Regions from separate parts of the Paenibacillus sp. ClWae2A genome, predicted to be linked through region 2. Evidence: riboswitches for the same ligand, from Rfam matches in the RefSeq annotation. Region 2 holds a riboswitch; each other region holds the start of a gene.
The links. A riboswitch is a leader RNA that binds a small molecule or an ion and turns the genes downstream of it on or off. The one in region 2 is predicted to bind S-adenosylmethionine.
Positions count from the first base shown of each region.

Region 1: linked by a shared signal. The riboswitch ahead of metA (homoserine O-acetyltransferase MetA) and the one ahead of mmuP (S-methylmethionine permease) in region 2 are both predicted to bind S-adenosylmethionine.
Region 3: linked by a shared signal. The riboswitch ahead of QVE09_RS17940 (methionine ABC transporter ATP-binding protein) and the one ahead of mmuP (S-methylmethionine permease) in region 2 are both predicted to bind S-adenosylmethionine.

Region 1 covers NZ_JAULSQ010000002.1:930,687-940,779, reverse strand. Annotated here, with positions in the region: gene QVE09_RS10365 (HRDC domain-containing protein) at 1-151, shown strand, start outside; gene corA (magnesium/cobalt transporter CorA) at 222-1,157, opposite strand; SAM riboswitch class I at 1,609-1,732, shown strand; gene metA (homoserine O-acetyltransferase MetA) at 1,970-2,887, shown strand; gene QVE09_RS10350 (PLP-dependent transferase) at 2,912-4,099, shown strand; gene QVE09_RS10345 (trans-sulfuration enzyme family protein) at 4,096-5,268, shown strand; gene mqnC (cyclic dehypoxanthinyl futalosine synthase) at 5,510-6,646, shown strand; gene QVE09_RS10335 (MFS transporter) at 7,114-8,499, shown strand; gene QVE09_RS10330 (ROK family transcriptional regulator) at 8,595-9,836, opposite strand.
Region 2 covers NZ_JAULSQ010000024.1:24,032-34,124, forward strand. Annotated here, with positions in the region: gene QVE09_RS31000 (GerAB/ArcD/ProY family transporter) at 1-481, shown strand, start outside; gene QVE09_RS31005 (Ger(x)C family spore germination protein) at 478-1,680, shown strand; SAM riboswitch class I at 1,750-1,852, shown strand; gene mmuP (S-methylmethionine permease) at 1,945-3,357, shown strand; gene mmuM (homocysteine S-methyltransferase) at 3,335-4,402, shown strand; gene QVE09_RS31020 (PQQ-binding-like beta-propeller repeat protein) at 4,559-5,731, opposite strand; gene QVE09_RS31025 (hypothetical protein) at 5,765-6,730, opposite strand; gene QVE09_RS31030 (hypothetical protein) at 7,003-7,236, opposite strand; gene QVE09_RS31035 (ABC transporter permease) at 7,379-9,781, opposite strand; gene QVE09_RS31040 (ABC transporter ATP-binding protein) at 9,784-10,093, opposite strand, start outside.
Region 3 covers NZ_JAULSQ010000005.1:270,459-280,551, reverse strand. Annotated here, with positions in the region: gene QVE09_RS17960 (DUF2515 family protein) at 1-761, opposite strand, end outside; gene QVE09_RS17955 (thioredoxin family protein) at 903-1,247, shown strand; gene QVE09_RS17950 (COX15/CtaA family protein) at 1,547-2,485, shown strand; gene QVE09_RS17945 (Cthe_2314 family HEPN domain-containing protein) at 2,689-3,405, shown strand; SAM riboswitch class I at 3,535-3,676, shown strand; gene QVE09_RS17940 (methionine ABC transporter ATP-binding protein) at 3,803-4,837, shown strand; gene QVE09_RS17935 (methionine ABC transporter permease) at 4,838-5,497, shown strand; gene QVE09_RS17930 (MetQ/NlpA family ABC transporter substrate-binding protein) at 5,573-6,412, shown strand; gene QVE09_RS17925 (DUF2167 domain-containing protein) at 6,531-7,283, opposite strand; gene QVE09_RS17920 (SDR family oxidoreductase) at 7,393-8,172, shown strand; gene QVE09_RS17915 (NifU family protein) at 8,311-8,556, opposite strand; gene QVE09_RS17910 (YuzB family protein) at 8,637-8,891, shown strand; gene QVE09_RS17905 (NAD(P)/FAD-dependent oxidoreductase) at 8,888-9,949, opposite strand.

The DNA of each region.
Region 1 (10,093 bases), on a different contig from region 2:
GCTGGGAGATACGTTCCTGAAGCCAGTATTACATAAGGTGTATGGAGGAGAGAAGCCCGATGGAGGAAGTCTGGAGCAGGTCTATGAAAGACTGCGCATGATTCGAATCCGCTTTCGTCGGCACGCAGAGACAGAGAAGAATGTTGGTTAATGATCAGAAATGAAAAAAGACGAGGCGTTTCTCCCGGAGGAGCGCTTCGTCTTTGTTATTTCATACGAGTTCATACCCAGTCTTTCTTGCGGAAAATGAAGAACATGCTCAGGCCCAGTGTAACCATCAGGCCAATCACAACAAAATAGCTGTATTTCCAGTTAAGCTCTGGCATATTCGTAAAGTTCATGCCGTATATACCGGTAATAACGGTCAGCGGCATGAAGACCGTGGTAATGGCGGTAAACACACGCATGATCTCATTCGCCCGGTTCGCAATACTGGATTGGTAAGCTTCTCGCAAGTTGCCCATCAGGTCGCGATAAGTCTCAAAGGTTTCCGATATTTTTACAGCATTCTCATAGATGTCACTGAAATACTTTTGCAGTTGATCATCGATGAGACGCAGATCTTTTTTGTTCAGGGTGTTAATGACCTCTTTCTGAGGTCCAAGGACTTTTTTCAGCCACAGAATCTCACTGCGTAGCCCGATGATTTCATTCAGATGTGACTTTTTGGTGTGCATCAGAATATCTTCCTCAAGCTTCTCGATCCGTGCTTCAATTCGGTCACCTACGGTGAAATAATTATCAACAATCAAGTCAACCAGCAAATACAGCAGACGATCCGGTGTACTGATTTCCTGTTCCCACAGGATTGGTTTCAGTGTGCGCAATTCGCTGACCTTTTGCTTTGTAACACTAATAATGAAATGTCTGCCGAGGAACAAGTTGACCGCACGTAGAAATATCTCTTCATCATCGAAACGGATGCTATTAATCACAATAAAATAATGGTTCTCATAAATTTCAATCTTAGGACGTTGTTCTTCGTCACTCAGACAGTCTTCCACAGCCAGATCATGCATCAAGAACAGTGGCTGAAGTACCGCCAAATCGTCTACATCTGCATCAATCCAGTAAAATCCTTCCGCTGGTGGAGTCAGCGCCTGCTGAATGTCGTCCACCGGAATAAATACACCGTTGTTTACCAACCGGATTTTCATCGTTAATCTACTCCTTCTGCACCCGCCAACTTGGCGGATATTATCATTATGGGCGCAAAAAGAACAAATCAGCCGGTCGGCAGCGGAGCCTGGAGATCAGGGCTGCGTTCACTATATAGTCAAACGGAAGTCACGTCCCGCTGCCGGCATGCTGATGTCAATTCTCTATGCAGTTTGTCGGAATTCGGCTGCCAGTCAGGCCTCGGGTCGCCATCCATTTAATATGTCACCTCTCACATAAGGGTTTATAACACCTTGTTTAGTATACCGCTGGTACAAGGTGCTTTCAAGCGCAAAAATGTGTCTATTTCGCGCCCTGAGGCAGTGTATGACAACGGATGATGAACGGTTCCGATCTGGGAAGCAGACAGCGAACTGCAACTTGACGTGAGGGCATTAATGTAATAAAGTAGACGGTGAACCATATTAAATTACAATCTAATACAGCGAAATCTTATCAAGAGTAGGTGGAGGGACTGGCCCGATGAAACCCGGCAACCGGCGGTATACCGCACGGTGCTAATTCTTGCAGCGACCAAGTGTCAAGTGGCACTGTTGTAACTGAGAGATGAGAGAGGCGCATATCTATTTACATATGACCTTTCTCGAAATCCGAGGAAGGTCTTTGTCATATGCCCCGACTTCTCAGCAGTGATTTTCGCTAAGGAACTTGAGGTTGTTTGTAACGTTGGATGGAAGAGCAATTCAATGTTTATAAACAAGCTCAAGGCAGTTTATAACTGTATTGATGTGAAGACATCAAACCAGTGGTGGCTGCATCTATCTATGCACAAGGAGGAGTTAGACTTACCATGCCAATCAAAATACCCGATACGCTACCAGCAAAAGAAGTACTTGAAGGAGAGAATATCTTCGTCATGGATGAAACTTCTGCATACCAGCAGGATATTCGTCCACTCCGTATCGCTATATTAAACCTGATGCCCACAAAGGAAACGACCGAAACACAATTGCTTCGTCTGGTAGGAAACACGCCTATTCAGGTGGATGTCGTTCTTGTACATCCCAAATCCCATACGTCGAAGAATACGTCTCAGGAGTATTTGGATCTGTTCTATAAAACCTTCGATGAGATTGAGCACCGCCGTTTCGATGGAATGATTATTACGGGTGCCCCGGTGGAACAGATGGATTTCGAAGACGTGAACTATTGGAATGAAATCCAGGAGATCTTCGAATGGACCAAAACCAATGTGACTTCAACCCTCCACATATGTTGGGCTTCCCAGGCAGGTTTATACCATCATTTTGACGTACCTAAAGTGCCGCTTGATGAAAAGTGTTTTGGCGTTTTCCCACATACCATCAACAAACCACATGTTCCGTTGCTGCGTGGATTCGATGAAGTATTCAACGTTCCACATTCCCGTCATACGGAAGTGAGACGCGAAGATATTGAAAAGAATGAGAATTTAGAGATTTTGGCTGAATCCGAGGAAGCGGGTATCTTCCTGGTTGCTACCAAAGACGGCAAACAGATTTTTGCCACAGGACATGCCGAGTATGACCCGTTCTCATTAAAGTGGGAGTATGACCGGGATACAGCCAAAGGGTTGGACATCGCATTGCCTAGACATTATTATCCGAATGACGATCCTTCCCGTGTGCCACCGGCTACTTGGCGCGCTCATGCCAACTTATTATTCTCTAACTGGCTCAATTACTATGTGTATCAAGAAACACCTTACGATATTGGCCCGCAAATCTAATCGAGATTACAGGAGGATGCAGCAATGGAAGACAACAACAAGTTGAAAATCGAAAGCCGCTTAGCACAAATTGGGTCCATCAATGAACCGGTAACAGGGGCCATTAACTTTCCGATCTATCAATCCACTGCGTTTCGCCACCCGAAGCTTGGACAAAGCACGGGGTTTGATTATATTCGTACGACTAATCCAACCCGTAAAGTGTTGGAAGAAGCAGCTGCAGCGCTGGAGTCCGGTGATGCAGGGTTTGCCTGTAGCTCGGGAATGGCCGCGCTGCAAACGATTTTTGCCATGTTTGGTCAAGGGGATCATCTGATTGTATCGCTGGATCTGTATGGTGGAACCTATCGTCTGCTTGAACGCATCCTGTCCCGCTTCGGTGTAACCGCAAGTTATGTGGACACGAATGATCTTGCAGCAATGGAGAAGGTTCGTCAGTCGAATACCAAAGCTGTATTTATTGAGACACCAACCAATCCGCTGATGATGATCACCGATGTGGAAGCCGTTGCTTCGTGGGCGAAAAGTTACAACCTGTTGACGATTGTTGACAACACGTTGTTGACTCCATTTTTCCAACGTCCGATTGAACTGGGTGCCGATATCATCATTCATAGTGCTACCAAATATCTGGGCGGACACAATGATGTGCTGGCCGGACTAATTATAACCAAGGGTGAGGCGTTATCGGCAGAGATGGCGTTCCTGCATAATTCCATTGGAGCCGTATTGTCTCCAAGCGACTCCTACCAGTTGATGAAAGGGATGAAAACGCTGGCTCTTCGCATGGAGCGTCATGAGCACAATGCACTTACCATTGCCAAATACTTGCTTGAACACCCAGCGGTGGTTGAAGTGTATCATCCAGGTCTATCAGATCATCCGGGGTATGAGATACAGAACAAACAATCCACGGGTAACACAGGTATCTTCTCCTTCAAAGTGAAGGATGCACGTTATGTTGAACCGTTGCTTCGTCACATCAAACTCATTGCTTTTGCGGAAAGTCTCGGCGGAGTCGAATCACTCATGACTTATCCGGCAGTACAGACTCATGCAGATATTCCGCTTGAAATTCGTGAAGCCGTAGGTGTGGATGACCGTCTGCTCCGGTTCTCCGTAGGCATTGAACATGCAGATGATCTGATTGCAGATCTCGGCAATGCTCTGACAGCTGCACAACAGGAAGTTGAAGGAGGTGTGCACTCATGAGTGAGTCCAACAAAAAGCCCAATTCCGAGTTGAAATTTGATACCAAATTGCTCCATTTTGGCGATGAGATTGACAAAACGACTGGAGCATCCAGTGTACCGATCTACCAAGCATCAACATTCCATCATTTTGATATCTTCAATCCGCCTCAACATGATTACAGTCGTTCGGGTAATCCGACACGTCAGGCTTTGGAAGATTACATCACATTGCTGGAGGGCGGCGCACGAGGTTTTGCCTATTCTTCGGGGATGGCTGCGATTTCAAGCGTGTTCATGATGTTCTCCGCAGGGGATCACATGATTGTAACGGAAGACGTATATGGAGGTACGTATCGTTTGCTTACTTCCATATTAAGCCGTATGCAGATCGAGACAACCTTTGTAGACATGACCAATATAGATGAAGTAAAAGCGGCACTCAAGCCAAACACCAAGGCAGTTTATATGGAAACACCGTCCAACCCTACACTGCGAATTACGGATATCGCTGCTGTAACTGACTGGTCGAAGGAACATGACCTGATCACGATTCTGGATAACACCTTTATGACACCGTACTATCAGCGTCCAATTGAGCTTGGTGTGGACATCGTCGTACATAGTGCTACGAAGTTTCTCGGAGGTCACAGTGATGTACTTGCAGGGTTAGCTGTTGCTCGCACGGAATCACTTGGCGTACAACTGAAACAGTTGCAAAATGGACTTGGAACTGTACTCGGGGCACAAGAATCCTGGCTTCTGATGCGCGGGATGAAAACCTTGGGGGCTCGCATGGCTCATAGTGAACGGAGCACAGCCAAACTGGCGGCATGGCTTAATGAGCGCAGTGATATTACCGCTGTCTTTTATCCTGGACTGGAGGATCATCCGGGCCGTGAGGCACACGAGCGCCAGTCAACGGGATATGGAGCTGTCGTTTCATTTGACGTTGGTTCAGGAGATCGTGCAAAAGCAGTTCTTAACCGGGTGAAGCTACCTATTGTTGCTGTAAGCTTGGGAGCTGTGGAGAGTATTCTGTCCTACCCAGCCATGATGTCTCATGCGGCAATGCCGGCTGAGGTTCGCCGTGACCGTGGCATTACAGATGGGTTGCTGCGCTTCTCCGTAGGTCTGGAAGATATCGAAGATCTCATTGTAGATTTGGAGCAGGCACTTCAGGAATCCTAGTAAAAGTGGATGACCGAATACGCCGATGCGTATCACTTAATCTCGAATAAATTCCATTCCATATGTAAAAATTTTTACTTATTTTTAAAGCACCTGTACATAAGGTGCTTTTTTTCACATGTAACCTGTGTTACGATATGTGGAGTACAGAAATGCGATGTTGCCACCAGAACTTGCTTCTCTTGAACAAGTTGGGACGGATCGTTATATAATTTCTCTTCATGAGGGAGGCTTTTTTACGATGAGTACGGTAGACCGTATCTTAGATAAAGCCCTTCGGGGCGAACGTTTAGACTTGGAAGACACGATTGAGCTATTTGAATCCAATGAAGTGGACAAAATCGGGGCAGCTGCTAATGTCATTATGAAACGCATGCACCCTGAACCATACAGAACATTTGTAATTGGGCGTAACGTCAACTACACAAACGTGTGTGATGTGTACTGCCGTTTTTGTGCTTTCTACCGCAGACCTGGTTCGGATGAAGGTTATGTGCTTCCGGACGAAGTTATTTTCCAGAAGATTCAGGAAACGGAAGATGTGAATGGTACCGAGATTTTGATGCAAGGTGGAACGAATCCAAACTTGCCTTTCAGCTATTATACAGACCTGTTGAAAGCCATCAAAGAGCGTTTCCCGAACATCACGATGCACTCTTTCTCACCCGCTGAGATTATGAAAATGGTTGAAGTTTCCGATGGTCTTACATTGGAAGAGGTTGTCCGCGCCATTCACGAAGCTGGTCTGGATTCCTTGCCTGGCGGCGGCGCTGAAATTCTGGATGACCGCACACGTCGGAAGATCAGCCGCTTGAAAGGTTCATGGCGGGATTGGATGGACGTTATGCAAACTGCACACCGCATCGGCATGAACACTACGGCAACGATGGTTATCGGCCTTGGTGAATCGATGGAAGAGCGTGCATTACATTTGCTCCGTGTACGTGAAGCTCAGGACGAATGTATCGCGAACAAGTATGATTCCGAAGGTTTCCTGGCGTTCATTCCTTGGACTTTCCAGCCAGACAATACCAACCTTAAGCTGGAGCGTCAGACTCCGGAAGAGTACTTGAAGACTGTAGCCATCAGCAGACTGGTGCTGGATAATATCAAGAACATTCAATCCTCTTGGGTAACGATGGGTCCTGAGATTGGTAAGAAGTCGCTTGAATTTGGCTGTAATGACTTCGGTAGCACTATGATTGAAGAGAACGTGGTATCTGCTGCTGGTGCAACTTACAAAGTTAACATTGAATCCATTCTGCGTTTGATTCGAGAGTCCGGTTATATTCCGGCACAACGTAACACCCGATACGAGATTGTGCGCATGTTCGACGAAGAAAATTCCGTGCATGAAGATTTCGTAATGCAGAACTAATAGAGCAAATACACTACTTTAATAACTCACCACTCGATTTCGTTTTTTTTTCTTGAAAGTAATGTGTAAAAGCAATATGCCCGCTAACTACTCCGTTTGGAGAGAGTTGGCGGGCTTTTTTTATAATGATGAATCGACGTATAGAAGGCCGGAGATAGATCCACTTTAAAGAAGTATATATAGACGTATTCACTAATATTAAATTCATATTGGAAATAATTAAATGTTAAATATAGATTTTACGACTTTTTAAGATTGTTTTATTACGTATATACTTTTATATCGATCTTTTTGTTGATAGTTTTTCTCAAAAACGAAATAAATAGATTTACAAAGGGGGATGATTTCGTTATGATAAATATCATCCAAACAGCAATAGTGCTTAAAGGAGGAGTGGAACCCATTTATTAATATCAAATGGCTTTATGAGAAGAGTAGAGTGATGTTAACATTAGGGAGGTTAAGGAATGGTTAACTTGCAGAGCGAGGAAATCAAGAGAAGAGTCATCAAGTGCATGCCGTGGATCTTGCTCTACGAATTTTTTCAAGTGTTTAATGAAAACGTATTCAACCTAATCACACCCAATTTGTCTCAAGAGTACGGTGTGAGTCCCTCAACTGTAAGTTTGATTGTTACGCTGGGGAAATTGTTTTTGGGGATTGCCTCCATTGTATTTTCGGCTTTATCCGATATTGTGAGTACTCGCAAATTAATGTTATTCACTTGTTTTGTATTTCCTGTCGTAACCCTGATCGGTTTCTTTTCACCATATAGTTTCTCCTTATTGATTACAGCAAGGATAATGTTTGCTTTAACCATTGCGATTCCACTCGCACTGCAAGTTATTATTGCTCTTAAATACTTTGATAAGTTAACTGCTGCCAAATATTTCGGCTACAATACAGCAATATTTCAGCTTGCTTCTGCAGCAGGCCATTTCTTCGGCGGTTATATAACGGACTATTTCCACTGGAATTATATCTTCCTATTCCCACTCCTTACGCTGTTAGGAATACCTACCCTCATGAAAAATTTGCCTAAGGATGAAAGCAAAAAAGGGTCCTTTGATTTCATTGGTATGTTGTTAGTCACCTTAATCTCAACATTGTTGATCACATATATGACATTTAAAATGCAGTATCCTTTATTATTAATTTCTTCTCTTGCATGCACTGCCATTTTTGTAATGTACACAAGGAAAAATAAAAATTCATTCATTAAGCCTGATTTATTTAAGATAAAAGGAATTGTGTGGTCTTTGATCGTCTGTGGTCTATTCTATGGAACCCAGGTGGGATTCGGCTTTATCTTCCCGTTTATTGTTCATAAGGCTTATGGCTTGTCCGTTAGCACCATCGGGGTATTTTACGCATTAACGAATATTGCTGCATTCATTGCGGGGATCAATTCAGGGCGTATTATCAGTAAGATTGGTTCTCGTAATATTGCACTACTAGGCGGATTATTTATTTTTTCCGGACTAGCCATGGTTGCTTTTTTAGTCGGGTTTTCTGTCGTATTTGTGTTTGTTGGGATGGCTCTTTTTAATATTGGCTATGCTTTGTTCTTCTCAGGATATCTCAGTAACTATACTCAATTGCTTCCGAAGCATCAGCATGGATCGGGAGTTGGGGTTGAGAGGCTTGTTCTTAATATTGGAAGTTCGCTTGGTGGGGCATTGATTGCAATGTTGTATGGTCAACCATATATGATGAACAAAATTGTGGACATCTCGTCCAACCCTCAATCAGCCCAATATAGTAATTTGGCTCTAGTACTCATGATCATGATTGCTGTTGCAACGTTCATATTCACCAGAGTATTTGATAAAAATTTTAATCGCGTCGAATGATTCGATAACACATTAATTGTGATTTCAGTAAAAAAGCTTCGCTTTTATTAACCAGCGCAAAAATCCTCCCGTTTATAGGGAGGATTTTTGTGATCTCAAGTTAAAACATGTTTGGGTTCAGTGTGAGCTGTTTTTTCTTCCAGGAAATAATCAAATATCATACAGCCTCCTCCTACAGCGACTGCATTATAGCCGGTGGTTGCTCTAATGATTTTGACTTGCAGATTTTTATATTGCTTTGTGCGCTCTTGTACCGTTTTTAATGTCATTTCATAGAAGTCAATATTACCTCCCAGCCCGCCACCGATAATAACAATATCCGGCCGGAGCAGTTGAATAAGATTGGTAATACCAATGCCGTAGTAGTAGGCAGCGTCCCGCACAACCTCTGAACACAGGGGGTCACCCTGCTTCAAGGCATCCAATATATGATGGAATTGAATGTCATCTGCTTGGAGAGGGATGTCCAGGAGTGAAGAAGATTTCCCACGCTTTATCTGACGAATCACTTCGTCCCGAACGGCAGGCAGACTGCTGTACGCTTCCAGACATCCATATGCTCCGCAAGCACATTTTCTCCCATGAACATCTACCGTAATATGACCAAAGGAATCATCCATATCCAGCTTGCTGCCGACAACTTGTCCTTGTAGGATAATGCCGCTTCGGATGCCAATGCCGGAAGAGGTGTATACAAGATTTTCGGTTTCTCTCCAGTAATTGCTTCGATATTCACCCAAAGCAGCTAAGTTAGCCCCATGATCGAGCAGAACAACCGTAGAGAACCGTTTTTCCAAGGATTTGATGATATCTAACTGATTCCAGTCATTGGAGAGATCATCTTTGAAATGGATAGTACCGTTTTCCCGTTCAATCGACCCGATGGCGCCTACACCGATTCCGAGCAAATGTTTCTGATCCACATGGTGACGAAGCAGAATATCCTCAATACTGTCACCGATCAGGTTTAGTGTATCTTGAGGGAGGGAATTAAAGTCCAGTTTGAATTTAACCTCGTCCAAAACCTGCAAATTTAAATCAAGAAGCAAAATGACAATAAATAAACTGGATATCTCAACACCTACCAAATAGTGAGAATCGGGTGTAATGACATAAAATGCAGGCTTCCGCCCAACTTTGGATTCTGCTGATCCACTGTCGTATATTAGGCCGGCCAGTACTAATTCTTCAACAAGTCGGGAGCAGGTTGAATGTTTATATCCGCTTAGTTCCACCAACTCATTAATGCGTATAGGGCCATGCTTGCGGACTAATGAATACAGAGCTTTTAAACTTTTTGTCTTGGGAGACATTAAACCTACAAATTCCTGTAACATAAAAGTCCTCCAATAATTATTTTATTCGATTTCTCTATTTTACCTTATTGTTTGTATCTCTCCTATATCAAATCATCCTTATTATATAGTTTAAAGGAATAAAAAGGAAAAATAAAGCTTTATATTATTAAAAATGAGAAAAATAATAATAATAAAACTAAGATTTTGGTTAAATTACTCTAAAAATCATATAAAAAACATTAATAAATTCAATTATATTCTCATTTTTTATCAAAATGAATTTTATTATATTTACA
Region 2 (10,093 bases):
CTATATGAAAAATCCGAAAAAAAGCAACAAGGCAATGATTTGGGGCATCTTCGTATCCACGATAGTCTATCTGATTACAGTTGTTATGGTTGTGGGCAGTTTGTCTCTGGATGGAATAAAAACCAGGACCTGGCCAACGCTTGATCTGGTAAGAAGCTTTGAAATTCAGGGGTTGATTTTCGAGCGTTTTGAATCCCTGTTACTGGTGATCTGGATTATGCAAATTTTCTCAACATTCACCATTACCCATTATTGCGCTTCCGTTGGAATACGTGATCTTTTTCGTACGAAGAAGATGCAGATTATTATATACAGTCTGGTACCGTTCATTTATATCGCGGCGTTGATGCCCAAAAACGTGTATGAAACTTTTGCATTGGGTGACATGTTGGGGAATGTATCCGTGTTGTTATTCGGCCTCATGCCTCTGCTGTTATTGCTGCTAAGTCTTATTCGAAAAAAAGGAGGGAGGTATGTATGAATGGGGTACGTGTCTTTATACGCATCATCATTGTCTTGTCACTTCTCCTGATCATATCCGGATGCTGGAGCAGCCGGGAAATTGAGGATCTGAGTGTTTATGTTGGTCTTGGAATTGACGTTGCCCGGGAGACACGCTTTGAGAAAGATATTGCCTCGAAGGGAGGTTCATACTCCAAGGAAAACAACGTGACAACAACGGTACAAATTGCGCCAGGCAATTCCAGCTCCCAAAAGAGTCAACAATCCGGTTCTCCTGCTTCGGGGAAGACCTCATATTCTAATGAACAGCTCACCGGAGACTCGATGCTGCAAATCTTTCGGCAGTTCGCTCTTCGACGGGACCGTCCACTCATAGGACACCATCTGAAAGTTATTGTGATCTCCAAAGAAATATCCAAAAAATATGGCCTGGATCAGTTACTTGATTTTGTGCTGCGGGATAATGACATTCGTCCCAATTGTCTTGTTCTGGTTAGTCACGATCGTGCTGAAGACGTACTGACTTCACAGGACCCCTCACAAATTCCGGCGTTTTATCTTACGGGTATCACCAAAAATTCGTACTTGACCAGCAAAATGCTGCAACCGATGACCTTGGCCAAATTGGATGCAAAAATACAATCCGGTGCCAGTTTCCTGTTACAAAATGTGTTGAGTTATGATGGAGAGGACAAATTTTCGGGTGCCAGCATTTACGATGGAAAAAAGACGAAATTTATCGGTGAGCTTAGTCAGACCGATCTGGAAGGTTTAGCCTGGGTCTTGCTCCAAAAAAGTGGGGGCGTATTGAAGACATATAACAAAAAAGGATTTACCGTTGTATATGAAATGAAGGACAAAAAAACAAAAATAATTCCTAAGGTCAAAGGTGATGAAATCTCATTCCATGTTCAAGTCGAATCCAAAGGCTGGATGATGGAGGATTGGAGTGCGCCTGAAAGAGAGGAAAAGGGAGCTTATCTCAAGGAACTGGAAAGTGATTTTTCTGATATGGCGGAACAGCAAATTCGTCAGGTTCTATACAAGTTGCAGCATACCTACAAAGTAGATGTTGGTGATTTTGCAGAGATCTTTCGAATAAAGTACCCTAGAAAGTGGAAAGAGATCGAGAAAGATTGGGATAAAATTTTTAGCACTGTGCCGATCACTTATGAGGTAAAGATCAATATCATCAATCCGGGGTCTTCCACCGAATAGCGAGTGTGCCATTTATTATTTAAATGTTGACACATTCATGATAGATCGCTATATTTATAAAAAATCATTTTCTTATCCAGAGAGGTGGAGGGACTGGCCCTTAGAAACCTCAGCAACAGATCTAAAGGATACTGTGCTAATTCCAGCGGGTGAACAGCCTGATAGATAGGAGCGTTTGTTTTTATTTGTCAGTAACGGCGCACTCTTTAGGAAGAGTGGGTCTTTTTTGTTTTTTCTGGATGAAGAAGTAGGGGAGCAGCAGGTATGGAGAACAACAACGACAAAGGGCATTTTCAGCGGAAAATGCAGGCACGGCATGTGGTCATGCTCTCTCTCGGAGGAGTCATTGGAACCGGATTATTCCTCAGCTCAGGCTACACCATTCAGCAGGCGGGACCACTGGGAACCATTCTGTCCTATCTGATCGGAGCCATAGTTGTATATCTGGTAATGCTCTGTCTTGGTGAGCTGTCTGTTCATATGCCAGAGACGGGAGCATTTCATAGTTATGCAGCCAAATATATCGGACCAGCAACGGGCTACACGGTGGCTTGGTTATACTGGTTAACCTGGACTGTTGCGCTTGGCTCCGAATTCACAGCCGCCGGACTGCTGATGCAGCGCTGGTTCCCATCGGTAAACGTATGGATATGGAGCGCGGTTTTTGCACTGATGATCTTTCTGTTTAACGCTTTAACGGTGAAATTATTTGCGGAATCCGAGTTCTGGTTCTCATCTGTAAAAGTAGTTACTATTGTAATCTTTATTATTATCGGCGGTGCAGCCATGTTTGGTATCATTCCCATGGCGGATTCTGAACCGGCTCCATTTCTCTCGAATATTACCGCATCCGGGTGGTTCCCTCATGGGGCTACAGCGATATTGATGACCATGCTTGCTGTAAACTTTGCATTCTCAGGCACCGAGTTAATCGGCATTGCCGCCGGTGAGACGGAGAATCCGGAAAAGACGATACCAAAAGCTATTCATACCACGCTGTGGCGTTTGGTTATTTTTTTCATCGGAACGATTATTATCTTGTCGGCCTTGCTGCCTATGTCGGATGCAAGTGTACTGGAAAGTCCATTTGTAGCGGTAATGGAGCGGGTGGGTGTACCCTATGCAGCAGACATTATGAACTTTGTTATTCTGACGGCGATTCTCTCTGCTGCCAATTCAGGCCTGTATGCATCTTCACGTATGCTCTGGTCTCTGGCTGATAAAAAAACGATCTCTCCGTGGTTTGCCAAATTGACCAAAAGCGGGGTACCGCTGAATGCACTTCTGATCAGTATGGTCGGCGGTGCGCTGGCTTTGCTGTCCAGCATCATTGCACCAGGTACGGTTTATATTACGCTGGTCTCCATTTCAGGTCTGGCTGTCGTTGCGGTATGGATGAGCATCAGCGCTTCCCAGTACATGTTCCGCAGACAGTATATGCGGGAAGGACATGCGGTCAAGGATCTGGTCTACCGCACACCACTGTATCCGGTGGTACCGATTGTTTCATTTATATTATGCCTGGCTTCATGCATAGGTATTGCCTTTGACCCGACACAGCGAATTGCGCTGTATTGTGGGGTTCCGTTTATCGCAGTGTGTTACGCTGCATATTATCTGACAGAACGTGTGAATAAGAAAAGAGGACAAGTACATGACGCAAGCACAACAGACTAACTCCATAGAACAGATCCTGAGTGAACATCCGGTCATGATTCTGGATGGAGCGCTGGCAACGGAACTCGAACAGCATGGCTGTGATCTGGATGATCCGCTATGGTCTGCTCGTGTGTTGCTTGAGAATCCGGATGTTATTGTTCAGGTCCATGCGGATTATTTTCGAGCGGGAGCCGACTGTGCGATTACATCCAGTTATCAGGCGACGGTGGATGGCTTCCGCAAGAGAGGGATTGGGGAACAGGCAGCACTGGATTTGATTCGCAAGACGGTGGAACTGGCTGCACAGGCGAGAAATGACGTGTGGGCAGAAGTGCAGAGTGGTTTAGTAGGGAAAGAAAGCTCGACAGGTCAGCTTGTAAAAACTCCTTCGGTACGTGAAGAGACGGTGGAGAATGAGGAGCATATAACAGATCTTACAGGGGATGGCGAGGGAGACTTTCTTCGTCCACGTCCAATTATTGCCGGGTCCGTTGGTCCTTACGGCGCCTATCTGGCGGATGGTTCAGAGTATGTGGGACATTACGGCGTGTCGGATGATACGTTGGCGGCATTCCATCGTCCGCGTATGGCGGCGCTGATTGAAGCGGGTGCTGATATTCTGGCGTTTGAGACGATTCCTTCGTTGCAGGAAGCACAGGTGCTGGTTGATTTACTGAAGGAGTTTCCTCATGCGTATGCCTGGTTATCTTTTTCTTTAAAAGACGGGACAAGCATCAGCGAGGGCACACAGCTTGAGTTATGTGCACAGACGTTTGGTTCCGAGCCGCAGATTGCGGCGATTGGCCTGAATTGTGCTCCGATGGAAGTGGTGACAGAAGCCGTAAGTATTCTCAGCCGTGCCAGCGACAAACCTGTTATTGTGTATCCGAACTCGGGAGAAGTATACGATGCAGCAACGAAGACGTGGAGTGGACAGGGTACATGTGGCAGTATGAGTGATGCTTCGGAGGCATGGGTTGCTGCGGGTGCAAAAATCATTGGCGGCTGTTGCCGTACTACGCCACATCAGATTGGCGAACTTGCGAAGAAGTGGCGGAATTAAAAGACTTGATGTAGAGTTGTACCCCAAAAAGCTAAAGATACAACCAAATATGAAGAAGCCCTCACGACCCATTACTGGATTGGTGAGGGCTTCTTCAGTGTGATTTAGCATTAACATCAACATGAGGACATTCCTCTTCTGATGCTTCTGATTATGCTATTTAATTAACTGAGTGCTAACTAAGGTACGACCTTCGTCACTCAGGATGTACAGACCGGTTGTGTTATTGAGAAATAGACGTTCCTTTTCAAGATCAAATTCGCCTTTCTTGTAGGTGAACAAAACCTTAAGATTGCTTGTGTCCATAATAACAAGTTCGTCATTTCCATTCTTTTTAGCTGTAAACATAAAACTTGTACCATCAACTGCCATATGAAGAGGCATCCAATAGATGTTATAGGTGGTTGGTATTGGAAGATATGCCTTCTCAGCGATTAACTTACCCGCAGATGAATATAATTTTATTCGTTTATTTTTAGCATCCACAAACAAAAAACGATCCTTCAATGCAACAATTTCTGTTGAATAATCAATATAAGGAAGTTCTTTTGTCCATCTGATTTTCCCCGCACTATTGTATGCTTTTAGCGTCATAGTTTTTTTGTGAATACTATAATGCAACAATGTATCATCAGATACACTCATAATCTGGTTATACCCTTTTCCGCCAGCAATCGTTTTTATTTTTTTTCCTGTGGTCAGGCTGCTCATGTAGAAATCGGGATGATCACTAAATTTTTTGCCGATGATCACATTTCCTGTAATCTGTTCAATTAAATATGGAACCTTGAACTTTTGGATTGAATTTCCTTTTGTATCGTAATAGTAGAGTGTACTACTTTTCGAATCGTCAGCGTGCATAACCACATACAAACTTCCATTCTCTCTTGGATAGGCTGACTCAGGTCCGTAGTATCTCAAAAAATCTTCTGGCGGCCCGGGCAGAGAAGCTGTCCAACGGATCTGACCCGTAGCTATATGCTTGGCACTCACTTGATTATCGGCAAAAATAAACATGTATCCATCATCGGAAAGCGTGTACTCGTTGTCCGTGGGAATCGACCAAAGGAGCTCCCCTGTTTTGGCATCCACACTGTCGATATAATAATCATTATTCTTGTCTACTTTAGTTACGAGAAGACTTTCATTCCCCATGGCATCTGTAACACTCTTCATTGAATATGAGCTTGTTGCACTCTGTCCACCGTTGGTAATATCATACCCCCATTGGAATTGCAGCAGATCTTTAGCCAGAGCTGGCTCGGATGGGATTGCAAGGAAGAAGCATAGGCTGGCTATAAGCCAATAGTTGATTCGCTTTAAACTCATGATTGGTAGACTCCTTATGTAATGTTCTCTGGATTATGGAAGTAACTGATACTTTCTTATCGTCTGCCCGTCGGGAGGCAGGAAAAATAATTCATTTTGCTTATTGAGGAACAATTCATCTTGATTAAACCTTACATCGTTCCAATCGTTCTGTGTCACCCGATAGAGCTCTCTCAGATTATTTGAATCTCTAATCACGAGTTCTATTCCCTGTTCCGTGTATTGGATGTACATAAAACTCTGTAAATCGATTGCCATTTTCAGAGGGCTATTTGGATCACCTTGCATGTAGAAGGGATTTTGATTGACTCCTGTCATGAATTTTCCATCCGAATTCATAAGCATGATATTGCCTGCGGTTTGTTCCAGATACAGCACACGATTATGGATGATAAATATCTGGGGAGGCCCTTTTTTAAAAGAAAAATCATACTTCCATTTCAAAGCTCCCGTAGGCGAGTACGCCCTCAACTCAAGTTCACGGTTATTGATAAACTTCCGGGTTATTAGGGTTCCATCGTCCGTAACCCTATTCCCGTAGGGCAAGGTTGTTTCATTGGTCAGCACCGTTAGCTTCTTACCTGTAGAAAGATCAAAAACATGAGTATACGGACTTTTGTTGCCCGGTTGACCTAAAATAAAATTGCCTTCTATTGTGTAGTATTGCATATAGGGGAGAACAAGCTTTTTGCTTCGATGTCCCTGTTCATCATAATAATAAAGAGTTACATATTTGTTTTTGTGATAAGTGAAAGAATAAACTGTTCCATTTTTGGCGAAATCTGAGGACTGACTTTCACGAAAGTAAGGGTTTATTGAAGACCATATCGGTTTACCAGTTGTCAGATCCGAGACCGTAATAATATCATCTAATCTATTTTCATAGTCATCAGTTTCAGCAGGTTTGAAAGTATACATGTAACCATCACTTGTTGAACCATAATCAGATTCTGGCTTGGACCATCGGATGTCCCCGGTTTCACCACTAATGTTCTCCACATATATGAGGTCCTCATTCACAACCTTTCTCACCAGAATGTTTAGGTTGCCGGACGAATCCAGTCTGAAGTAATGCGGAGTGAATCCATCCCCCCATTGGCCAGAATCGACCTGCTTGACCCATTCAAGTTGTGGCACGGTCTTGGCTTTAGCCGACGCTGAAGGTTTGTCTACTGACAACAATCCTAGACTCAGGATGCTGATCAACAAACAAAATCGAATACATAACCATTTCAAAATAAACAACTCCTTAACAAAAATCGAGGTTAAACTTAATCTGGACCTACCGTTTCATTTTTAATATCCTGCACCAACCGTATGATCTCCGCAACACCTAGTAACAATAGTCCTGCTAAAATACCGTTCATCATAACTGGAAGAGTCAAAGACCATTGAAAGCCACTGAACTCATTTTGCCCAACGAGGATGCCGGCAATAATGGATAGAATGATGCTAATCCAAGCTATCCACTTCAACAATTTACTCGTTTTATTTTTGTTGTACAAAGAAATTAACTCCTTTACCATAGTATGCCATTAAGTCTATCATATCTATCATTGCTAGGTATATAGGACTATTTCTGTGTCGGATTTAGAGTCTTGTTGAAATATATTGTCATGTGTTTTAATGTCTGTCTGCTGCTGCATGTTATTCAATAACAAGAATGCGCGGGGATGCCTGACGAATCACCTTGGATGATCTCCAGGAGCCAAAAGCTGCTGCAAGGATGCTCAGAGAAGAGAAAAGTATAATTCCCCACCAATTCAGAACCAATGGGATTTGAACAATACCGTATCCCGAGAGTACTTTTTCAAGCAACAACGGAAGAAGGTACACGCCAGCAATAACGCCAAACATTGAACCGATCAGGGATAACAATACGACTCCCAGTGTAATAGAAGACCGAATACTGCTAGATGTCATTCCAATCGACTTATAAATGCCATACGTCTTGCTCTCTTTGCGAATACTGATCCGGCAGGTGCTGAAGATAATGATAAATGTAACCAAAATGAACAGCAGACCAATGAGAGCCATGGGGTACACAAGAATGCTTGCAGCTTCTGCATAAACGGAATCCAGCAGCGTTTTTTGCGTGACGATGGAAGCAGAGTCTTTGAACCGCTCATTTAATTGGTTAGCAATGGCTCCCGCTTGTGAAGGATCGTTGACATTGATAAACGCCACATCAACATCTCCGTAATTCGGATTCACGCTTCGAACCGCTTGAGCTGTGATTCTTCCGGATACCGACAAGTCGGAGATGGCCTGATAGATGCCCGAAATCATAAACGTGCGCTTCTCTCCTGCAATGTAGAGATCAATGAGATCTCCCATATCCTTGTTTAACATCTTGGCAACACTAACCCCGATTGAAATTTCATTTTCACGTTCCGGGTTGTTTCCTCTCAACGTCTCAAAACCAAGATCTTGATAGTTTCCATCCAGTACTCTTAGATAAAGGCTGGTAGACTGGCTGACCACGTCGGTTGAATCATCTGGAAGGATAACTCCGGTGGTGTTCCCTTGCCAGCCCACATTTTTGATGCGAGGGTCTTCTTCCAATGCGCTCTGCAGCTCTGCTCTCGGAAACGTAGTTTTGTTCACAACAACTGCGGCAATGTTAGCATTGTCATAACCCCATTTGGCCGCCGTCTGATAGATTCCGGTAATGCTGGTCAGTACAACATACCCGAGGACAAGTACGGAAGCAGCCATCGTTGTTAGCAATAACATCAGAAACGAGCTTTTGCTGTTTTTGATCAGATTGCGTATGCCGATTACAAAAGAGACGGGCAATCGTCCAAACAAGGCCTGGTTTGCGAGCGGTGAATTCATTCGTCGCGCCATGCGTACATTGTCGCTCTCCGACATACCGTACCGAATGGCCTGAACAGGCTCGATCGTGCGAGCTTTTCTGGCGTATAACACGACAAATGCAATAACCAAGACGAGTAACAGCAGCCCTACAACAATAGCAGCTCCAATGCCCTTAATTGGAAGATCACCCTGGCCAGTCCGCAGGGACGATACGGAGATGTTGATGATGAATTTGGAGACGAATACGCTAAGTACCAGCCCGGGAAGAACGGCGATGATGGACAGCAGGGCATATTGAATGACGTAGGTACCAATGGTGCCCCAGGAAGTGATTCCCAGCGATTTAAGGATACCTATCGTTTTGTAGTTGGCCAGAATGGCATCGGATATGGTGAAGCCAATCGTAATGAGGGCAATAATCATCATGACGGCCCCTAAGAATATCATAATGAACCCGACGATCTGATTGATGATCAGATAAAAGGATGAGATACTTTCAAATTCCATTTTGGTTTCCAAGAATGGGGCACCCGTCTCGCTTGTATAACGATCCCAGTAGCTGGAGTTTGTACTGTAATCATCAAAATGAATGCCCATCATGTGAATATCTTTTCCTGCAAGCGTACTAAGATCATTTTGGTAATCCGTACTATTCATCCAAATTCTTGCAGTATTGGTGAACGGTGCTCCATAAGGAACATCCACAACAATAGCTGAGACTGCGAGGTCAAGTGTGGTAGATCCAGTTTTGAATTGAATGGTATCACCGACAGCGATGTTATAGCCATTCGCCATGGAAGTTGGGATCCATACGCTTCCTTGTTCAGGAGCCGAATGCTGTGTACCACTTGCAAATACAAGTTCATCTACACTCCACGGGGGAGGCGGGGTATTCATCATGTATAGATAAAGGTTAGGGATGTCAGTGCCGCCAAAAGTGATGCCCGACAAGATGCGGTAAGTAAGCAAAGGTGAGACTTGAACACCGTTCTGGGCAGCCCACCAGTCATGCACAGTTTGGGGATCATTCAGTCCTTTGTCGAACGTCAAGATCTGATGGGATCCGTTGGTCCGACTATGCATCTCCTTGAACTGGTTACCCGTATTGGCCAGGATGATGACTGATGTGGACACTAGTAGGGTAGACAGCAAAATAAGCAGGGTGATGAACAGGTTTTGTATTTTGTTCCTACTCAGATACGACAAGCTAAGTTTAAACATGACCGCCATCGTTATTCCTTCCCCGTAACCAAAGCGAAGATGATCGCTTCACGATCTTGAATTTGATGTTCGTCATAGGTATCGAACTCAAGGATTCCACCAATCTTGCCGTCCTGAATATAGATCAGGCGGTCTGCCCGGCAGGCTGCTTTTATATCATGCGTAACCATAACAACAGACTGTCCTTTCCGGTGGATATCCGTAAGGATATCGAGAACAGCTGTGCCGTGTTCCATATTCAAGCTTCCGGTCGGTTCATCTGCAAAGATGATATCCGGCGAATTAATCAAAGCCCGTGCAATCGCAGCTCGTTGCTGCTGT
Region 3 (10,093 bases), on a different contig from region 2:
TTGGAAAGTGCTTCTTTTTGAAAATAAGGATGCTGCACCACCCGGCTCTCGATATAGTTCTGCTCATTAATAATTAATGCCACACTTAGCAGTGAACTGCATCGTTCCAGCCAAAAGCGTTCCCAAAACGGAGTCATAAACGCTGATACGTGAAAGTGCGACATGAGATGGAAACAGCTACGTCCGATCCGGCGACTGTTCATATACAGCAGAAGCTGGGGATATGCATCCTGGAAAATGAGTGCATTGCACCGCTCCAGTAGCCGATACATATGCTCGCGATCGCTTTGATTCTGTAGATTATGCATTAAGTCACTCTGAAGATCTGTCATGTGATATCCGCCGTTGCGAGAGACCATATGGGCCAGGAGTGCCCAATGCAGTTCGGGATATTGCTCATAACATTCCAGATAGGCTGCCGTGCGGGTGATATTACTCCGATTGTGCTCCTGGGTCAGTGTCTTAATCTCTTCCAAAATGATGCAATCTTCTTCGCAGACGAGTGCGCTTTGAACCTGGTCCGTGCGTGCAAAAGACTTGCCGTTGGCAGGTAACAGACGCTCCACCTCAGACTGTAAAGCAGCTGCCGTATCTGTATCCCACTCGATGTCACGCAATGGGTGACGAAGCTGTGCAGAAGCTTGCCATGCAGCCTGTTTGCCACGCCAGATTTCCCGGGCAGCACCCGGAATGGAACGGACCATCTGCAGGAGGGACCCGTGATGTTGTTCGCTGGAAGAATCGGTTCGGGTGGAAGTCATGATGTGACATCCTTTCATGATGTTCTGGGTTTATTTTCACAGACCATGTGGTTATTCTAAGTATGCGCTGATTATTTGACTTCCACTCGCCAATTTGCTTCACTTAGGGTAAGACAAGGTACAGAAAGGGAGATGAACCGAATGGAACAGATTACTTCCAAACCGGCTTTTGATGTAGCCATCCAATCCCCACGTTTGACAATTGCCGTATTCAAGGCAGACTGGTGTGGTGACTGCAAATACATCGATCCGTTTATGCCTGAGGTTGAAGAGAAATATGCACGTGAACTGACTTTGATTGAGGTCGACGTGGATCAGGTTGGAACGGTTAGCGAAGAGCAGAATATTCTTGGTATTCCGAGCTTTGTGGCATATACAGATGGCCGCGAACTCGTACGGTATGTGAACAAGCTGCGCAAGTCGAGAGAAGAGATTGAGCAGTTCCTGGATCGCGCAGTTGAGGTGTACAACACGATCCATAAATGATAATAAAAGTATGACAGGTTCATGTTGTAAAAGGGTATAATAAAAAGAACGCCATTTCTCTTGAAATAGGGAAATGGCGTTTGTGTGTTCGACACGTTTTACATAAGAAACGTTTCTGTACATATCCTCAATGACCTGCGGGTCATTATTTCACCAGACGTTAACATTTTGTCACAAAGCGCGACGTCAAGGAACATTTTATCCGGTATAATGAATTTAGTTGTGAAATAAGTGTCAAAGTACCGAAACAAGCGGAGAATATTCTTCGCCATCTTAAACCAACAGCGGGTGAGAAAAAATTGAAACACTTAACTTTGTTTAAATGGTTAACCGTATTAACCTGTCTTATCATGTTTCTGGCCACTTTTGGTGGAGGCATCGTAACCAAAACGGAATCGGGCCTTGGCTGCGGAACAGAATGGCCTTTATGTAACGGAAAACTCGTTCCGGCACATACTGTGGCTTCACTTATTGAATATTCTCATCGCGCTGTAAGTGCACTGGCTGGACTGTTGTCCATTGCCTCGTTTGTTGCTTTTCTGCGATTTGGCAAGTCACGCCGTGACCTGCAATTGTTTTCTTTCTTAACCCTGGTATTTGTTATTGTCCAGGGAATCATGGGGGCTTTTGCCGTTGTCTTCTCCCAATCTTCAGCAGTCATGGCACTGCATTTTGGCTTTGCACTGATTGCTTTTGCCAGTTCTCTAATGATGGCGCTGGGCATAAGGCAGGAGGCCAAAGATGGCGGATTGGAGCGCCTGAATAAATACCCTCGGGTTAGTAAAAAATTCAGGAATCTGGTCTGGTTCTCCACCATTTACACATATCTCGTGGTATACACAGGTGCATTTGTGAGTCACACGGATTCTGCCGGAGGATGTTCCGGATTTCCACTCTGTAACGGTCAGATCATTCCTGAGCTTTCGGGTGGGGTAGCGGTTGCTTTTGCTCACCGTGCAGCAGCAGCTTCGCTCGTGATTGTTATCGCAATCCTGGGTCACTTCGCTTACCGTAATCATCCGGACAACAAGGAAATGCGTACCCTTGGCGTGGTATCCGTTGTTCTTATTCTGATGCAAGTAATCATTGGTATTTTCATGATGGTGACAATGAACCGTCCGGAAGTATACATGTTCGTAGCTCTTGCTCATATGCTGGATATCGCCATATTGTTCGGAGTCTTAACGTATATGAGTTTCCTGGTGTACAAGCTGCATCGACCGGCTAATCGTTTCTAAGATATAGATCCATTCTTTTTCCAAAGGTATTGGGCTAAATATGAAAGTCCACCATCCAGTGATGTACATCATTGGACAGGTGGACTTTGTTTGATGTCAGGGGGATCAGGGCAACCTATGGCAAGCAGCAATTACACGGAATGGATGATGTGTTACGTTTACGGTGATGAATTCTTGTTGATTTGGAAAAGAGGAGGTTAGATATGCTGCGAACGTTGTTGGGGGAAAAGCCACGTATAAATGAAGGTAAATTGAAGGCAGCGATGGACGCAATGGCGCACACGCTTGAGCTATTTCAGCGACAAATGCATGTGGATCATGATCCCACGCATGACTATCGGAAACTGTATGTTTGGACCCAAGGGCTCATCTCCTCACTGGATGAACTGGAGCAAAGCTGCTTCGCTGCTGCTCATTTTCGCAAAAAGGTTGTTGCAGGCTCAACGGACGATATGACGCCGGCTGAAAAAGCCGAATATGCCCGGTATGTGTATTTCTACAAAGATGGCTTCATTCGCTGCTTTGCCATTTTGGATAAAGTAGGCACCGTCTTGAATGAAATATTCCAACTGAATACTTCAAATACCAAAGCGCATTTTTCTTATTTTACTGTGTTAAGACAGTTTGAGTATGCGAGGGAGCATCATGATCTTGCGTTGCGATTGATTCAGATCAAGGACTCTTATCGTGAGCCGATGAGCAAGCTGCGCAAACGTCGTAATATGGAAATTCACTACATGAACTCCGAAATGCACGATGACCTGTGGCAGTTACACCAGACCTTGCAAGGTAAAGTGAAATTGGAGGATCTGAATCAGCATGTACAGGAAATGCGTCAGGGCGTCGATATGGTTTGTGAAACATTAACAGCCTCTTATAGCTATATCAATAAAATATGGCAAAGAAATAATTCCCTTTGACAAATCGGAATACTTGGAATATACTGAGTTTCAATCGAATGTTACACGGATATAATTGATATTTCAAAAGTTACGTTCACATTATAAAGCATAAACTACATGAACTTATAAAATCCTACAACAACATATTTCTTATCGAGAGCGGCGGAGGGACAGGCCCGATGAAGCCCGGCAACCGATTTGTAATGACATGATACATGTATCATTCGTTATAGATGTTAGGTGCTAATTCCTACAAAATGGTGCAAGACACGATTTTGGCAGATGAGAAGGTATATTCTTTCACGTGAAGAGCCCTCTTTGTATCTGCAAAGGGCTCTTTTTTTGTACTTTAAGGGGAGTTTTCCTTTAGATCGGGTAAAGATACATGTAGGTGGTTGGAAAGGGGCAAGTGCGATTGATTGAATTAAAAGGTTTAACGAAAACGTACGGCAAAGGAACAAAATCTACAACAGCGTTATCCGATTTGAATTTGAGCATCCAAAAGGGCGAAATCTACGGCGTGATTGGCCATTCCGGAGCGGGCAAAAGTACATTGATTCGCTGTATTAATTTGCTGGAACGGCCTACAGAGGGTGAAGTATGGGTTGATGGGATTAACCTGACTGAACTGAGCAAAACCGAATTGCAGCAACAGAGACGCAAGATCGGGATGATTTTTCAACACTTTAATCTGTTATCTTCGGCAACGGTATATGACAATGTAGCTTTTCCGCTAAAACTTGTGAATACACCCAAGGAAGCCATTGATCGCAAAGTGAAGGAAATGCTCGCACTGGTTGGTCTGGAGCACCATAGCAGCAAATATCCGGCTCAATTATCGGGTGGACAGAAACAACGTGTAGGGATTGCGAGAGCACTTGCAAGTGATCCAAATGTACTTCTCTGTGATGAGGCTACTTCGGCACTTGATCCGCAGACGACAAATTCAATCCTGAAGTTATTGCTGGACATTAATGAAAAGTACAACCTCACAATTGTGCTGATTACACATGAAATGCATGTCATTCAGAACATCTGTGACAAGGTGGCTGTCATTCATCAAGGCGGCATTGTGGAACAGGGACCTGTAACAGAAGTATTCCTGAAGCCGCGGCATGCCATTACGCGTGACTTCATGATGCGTGACCATGAAGCTGGACTTGCTCTGGAAGAGACCGCTCTGACAAATGCAGGCGTTGAATTGCAAGCAGGTGCTGCTTCCAAACTTGTGAAGATATCCTTTCTGGGTAACAAAACGTATGAAGCGATTTTATCCAGGACGGTACGTAAAACGGGTGTGGATTTTGCCATCCTGCAGGGTACAATCTCTACGATTAAACAGGTTCCTTATGGGCAGCTGACCGTTCGGTTCGAGGGTGATTCAAATGCGATTGATCGGACGATATCAGAGTTAACCACTGAGGGACTTGATGTGGAGGTGCTTCGTTAGATGGATTTTTCAACAGTTCGCTGGGAAGAGGTTGGTAAAGCCTCCATTGAGACACTGCAAATTTTGGGTGTATCAGGCTTGTTCACCGTAATCTTTGGTTTACCGCTCGGAGTGCTGCTGTTCATGACAGCCCGATCTGCTTCGATCAAGTCACGGACGGTGTACATTATATTGTCCTTAATTGTGAATATTTTGCGATCAGTTCCATTTATCATATTGATTGTTGCTCTTATTCCGTTCACTCGTTCACTCGTCGGTACAGCTACAGGTGTGTTAGGTGTTATACCACCTTTAGTTATTTCAGCAGCTCCTTATTTTGCTCGATTGGTGGAGACGACGTTGCGAGAAGTTGACCGGGGTGTCATTGAAGCGGCGCAGTCGATGGGTGCATCGACCGGACAGATTGTAAGACGGGTATTACTGCCTGAGGCGTTACCTGGTTTGGTTGCTGGGATAACCATTACCATCGTTACACTTGTCTCTTATACGGCAATGGCGGGCATGGTTGGTGGTGGAGGACTAGGAACGCTGGCAATCAACTATGGGTATTATCGTTATCAAAATGAAATCATGATCATATCCGTAGTGTCGATGATTATTCTAGTGCAAATTCTCCAGATGGCTGGAGATCGATTGGTTACATTTTTCACCAGGAAATAACACATAGATAACATGATGGCTATGCATTCATGCGGACGCTACATGAAAAAAATGATTAGAGAAGGGGTTTTACACATGAAAAAATGGTCTTTTGCTTTACTTAGCCTTATGTTGATTGCGGTTCTCGCAGCTTGCGGAAACAACAAGGACGCCGATAGCGGCGCAGACAATTCAGCAGGTGCACCAAGAACAGTTGAATTGAAAGTTGGAGCTTCACCTACACCACACGCAGAGATTTTGGAAAGCATCAAGCCTGAACTGGAAGCACAAGGTATTCGTTTGCAAGTCGTTACGTTCAATGACTATGTACAACCCAATCAGCAGCTTGCTGATAAAAAATTGGATGCAAACTTCTTCCAGCACCAACCTTATCTGGACACAGAGAATAAAGAACGTGGATTCAACCTCGTTTCTGTAACACCTGTTCATGTTGAACCTTTTGGTGGATACTCCAAGAAGATTAAGTCTTTGGATGAATTGGCTGACGGCGCAAAAGTAGCAATCCCAAATGACCCATCCAATGGGGGACGTGCACTGTTGTTGCTCGCGAAGGAAGGCATCATTACGCTGAAAGACAACACAAATATTACATCTACGATTCAAGATATCACAGCCAATCCGAAGAACCTGGATATCATCGAGCTGGATGCAGCCATGATGCCTCGTCAATTGGATGAAGCGGATCTGGTATTCATCAACGCTAACTATGCGCTTGAAGCAAACCTGAATCCGGCAAATGATGCTTTGCTGATCGAAGATCTGCAAGGTAACCCATACGCAAACATCCTCGTTTCCCGTGAGGACAATAAGGATTCAGATGCCATTCAGAAACTGGCTGCTGCCTTGCACTCGGAAGAAGTGAAAACATTCATCAAAGAGCGTTATAAAGGTGCAGTTGAACCTGCAACTGAATAATTCACGATATGTATGATATGATGTGAAGCTATTAAGAATAAGCCGTATGTCTCTCTAGAAGAGATATACGGCTTATTTTATGTTTCCTAATCTGTGCTGACGTGGGGATCAACATAGGTCAAAGTTTTTCTGATTTATCCACGTCGGATTGATGTCCAGACTGGCGGTAATAGGATAATTCATTCTGATCAGCATGCTGCTGTTCATCCGCTTCTTGCAGGTACGTCCTCTCAGAGGGAGAGAGTTTCTCTTCTTCTCCATTTGAGCTTTTGATTTTGTATCTGATCCAACCGATCAGCCCAAGGATGACAACCAGGATCAAGGTCCATCCTTTTTTGAGCAAAAGAAGAGAACTGAATTTCTGGGAAGCCGTGTACCCGATCCCGCCCATCAGAAGACTGTTGAGCCCTTTAGTGGATGTTTTGTCAGTCGAAGCATTGTACTCCTCATAGGTATATCCTGCATTGATGCTAAGTTGATTAAGGACAGTTTCCTCAAATGCCTGGCGGCTCTGTTGAAAGTTGGCCGTATCTGTAACCAGAATGGCTGTGATGTATCCTTCGCGTGTCAGGAGTTTTACATTGTAATTGACCATGGCTTGCTGATCAGCATTCTTGAAACCAAGGGAGTAAACCAACTGATGTTTGGTACTGTCATATGCCGGTTCGATTTCCCACCCCGTTATGTACGTTCTATATTCAGGATCAAGTTCTCTGTTATCTTCTTCTGTGCCTCGGATATAACTGTTTAACAGTTCTTCGGCACTTAAATTTTGATCGTCATCATGGATATAACCTGTCTTCACGTACTCGAACACAACATACCACGAGCCGAATTCGCTATTGCTGGTTAGACTTCCGATTTCAATCAAGATATATCTGGAATTAAAGGTGGATAATCCCTTGTGGATAAGCGAGTTGTAGGAGGACGATAAATCTTTTATACTGGATAGTGACTGCTCTTTGAAGAGGGGGATGAACGTGAAGGGAAAGATTGCCCTCATAACGGGAAGTGCCAAAGGTCTTGGTAAAATGACGGCCCTCAGTCTGGCAGATCAAGGGTGTAATATTGCCCTCAACTATGTACACAGCAGAACAGAAGCTGAGGCTTTAAAGGCTCAGATTATAGCCAAGGGTGTGCGGTGCATTGCCATCCAGGCTGATATATCCAAGGTGGAAGATATCTCTTCATTGGTTGAGCAGGTGGAAGGTAACCTGGGCAGCATTGATATTTTGGTGAATAACGCAGGTCCATTTGTCCGTGAACGACGATTATTTGCGGATTATTCTGAAGCTGAGGTCCAGATGCTTGTGCAGGGAAATCTGTTGGGACCGATGTTACTTGATCAGCGTGTATTGCCAGAGATGAGACGCAAGCAATGGGGACGCATTATCCATTTTGGCTTCAGTCATGCTGGAGAAGCGAGATCTTGGCCTCATCGCGCCGTATATGCGGCTGCCAAGGTGGGTCTGGTATCTTTTACAAAGACACTCGCGGTTGAAGAAGCCCCGTATGGAATTACGGTTAACATGGTATGTCCAGGTGACATTCGTGGTGCGAACAAAGAGAAAACGATTGATGAAATGGCAGGCATCACCGACGAGGAAACGCCAAGAGGGCGCCCAGGCAGCGGTGAAGATATTGCACGAGTGATTACGTATCTGTGTCTTGATCATTCCGATTTTATAACAGGCAACATTATGGATGTATCTGGAGGACTTGATCCGATTCGTCCAACCATACAGCGCGAGGATACTTAAAAGGTGAATTGAAGGATTGTACGTGGAAACGGGTCAAGGTGACTGTGAACATGGACTCTCTGCATATGCACACAAAAAAAGAGCCCTCCGCTTCATGCGAAGCGAAAGGCTCTTGAGGTTTATTTCGTGAAGGATTGATTAGAATACTTGTACGACTTCTTGTACACCCTCAACTTCTTCGAGAAGGGCGCGTTCAATCCCGGCTTTTAAGGTAATGGTGGAGCTTGGGCAACTGCCGCAGGCACCGACCAGTTTCAGCTTAATGATGCCGTCCTCCACGTCGACCAGTTCCACGTCACCGCCATCGCGTTGCAGGAACGGACGAAGTTTATCAAGCACATCAGATACCTCATCATACATGGTGCTTTGTGCGTTTTCGCTCATATTGTTCAACTCCTTTCCTTCCTATATTATATTACAAATGGCCACAAATTAAAATGGTCAAACAAAGCAGGTGAACTTAAATGAGACCGATTATTGAATTTTGTGCCAATAATATGCATTTTGGCACAGATGAAGTCATGGATCAACTGGAAGAAAATCCAGACTATGATGTGATTGAATACGGCTGCCTCACCAACTGCGGCCAATGTTCTATGACTCCTTTTGCACTGGTGAATGGTGAAGTTGTCATCACGGACAAAGTGGAAGATCTATATAACGCCATACTGGCCAAAATTGCCGAAGCCGATGTCTGGGACGAGCTCGATCTCGACTAACCGAGATGGCGCTTGGACATCCAGAGCACACCACTTTTCAAAATACGAGGTACACGTCCCATCATGGACGTTTTACCCATCAGCCCAAACCCAGACTTCTTGCCGAGTGCACCGAGTGTGCCACGAAGCTTGAGAGGATGTGGATTGGGCTTTTCGCCTTTCCAGAGGGCATGCTGAATATGAGCGATCTGCTCACCCTGTACTTCCGCAGCTTGACCGCTAGGTGCATAAGGTACACTGGCACAGTCACCAACGACATACACATCGGTATATTCCGGGATTTGGTAGTATTCATTCAGGACGACACGTCCTTGAGGGTCTTTGGTCACGTCCAGATCCTGTACCACTTTTACGGGCTGAATGCCTGCAGTCCACACAACAGCATCCGTTAGAATCTGTTCATCCCGGTTATAGATGGCATTAGGTTCAACGCGTGAAATGGCGATATGTCCGCGTGTCTCTACCTGGTGTTCGTTGAACCATTCATGCACATACACGGACAGACGTTGTGGGAAAGCAGATAATACACGCTCGCCACGATCCAGAATGCTGATGTTCAGATCCGGTCTGCTCTCACGAAGTTCGGCTGCCATCTCGACACCACTTAATCCCCCGCCTACGATATGCACATTGCCATAGGCTTTGACTTCATTAAGGCGAAGGTAGGTCTCGCGTGTTTTGCTAAAGCTCTGAATGGTACAGCTGTAGTCTTCGGCGCCTGGTGTGTTGTGGAAACGGTCTGTACAACCAAGTCCAATGACAAGTTTGTCGTATACGAGCGGGTCTTGGCCTTCAAATTCAATCTGACGCTGTTCCAGGTCAATCGAAGTAACTTCTCCATAACGGTAAGTGACTTTATCGCTCACTGGAAATTGGATACGCAGGTCATAATCAGATACGGTTCCTGCTGCGAGTGCGTAATATTCTGTCTTTAATCCCTGAAAGGGGCTGCGGTCCACCAAAATAATTTGTGTATCGGATGGAATTTTACCTTCCAGAAGTTCCTTGATGATGGTGAGGCCGCCATAGCCGCCTCCAAGAATGACGAAATTTTTCATGACTCGGCTTCCTTTCTGCATCAGTCCCACTGAAATGGGGCTGTAAACTGTGGAGCAGCTATGCAATGACATAGCTGCTCCTTTTGTTTGGATTTGAATAATTGAAAAGGTGACATTGAAAATTGAAGATATCATTCAGCAGTT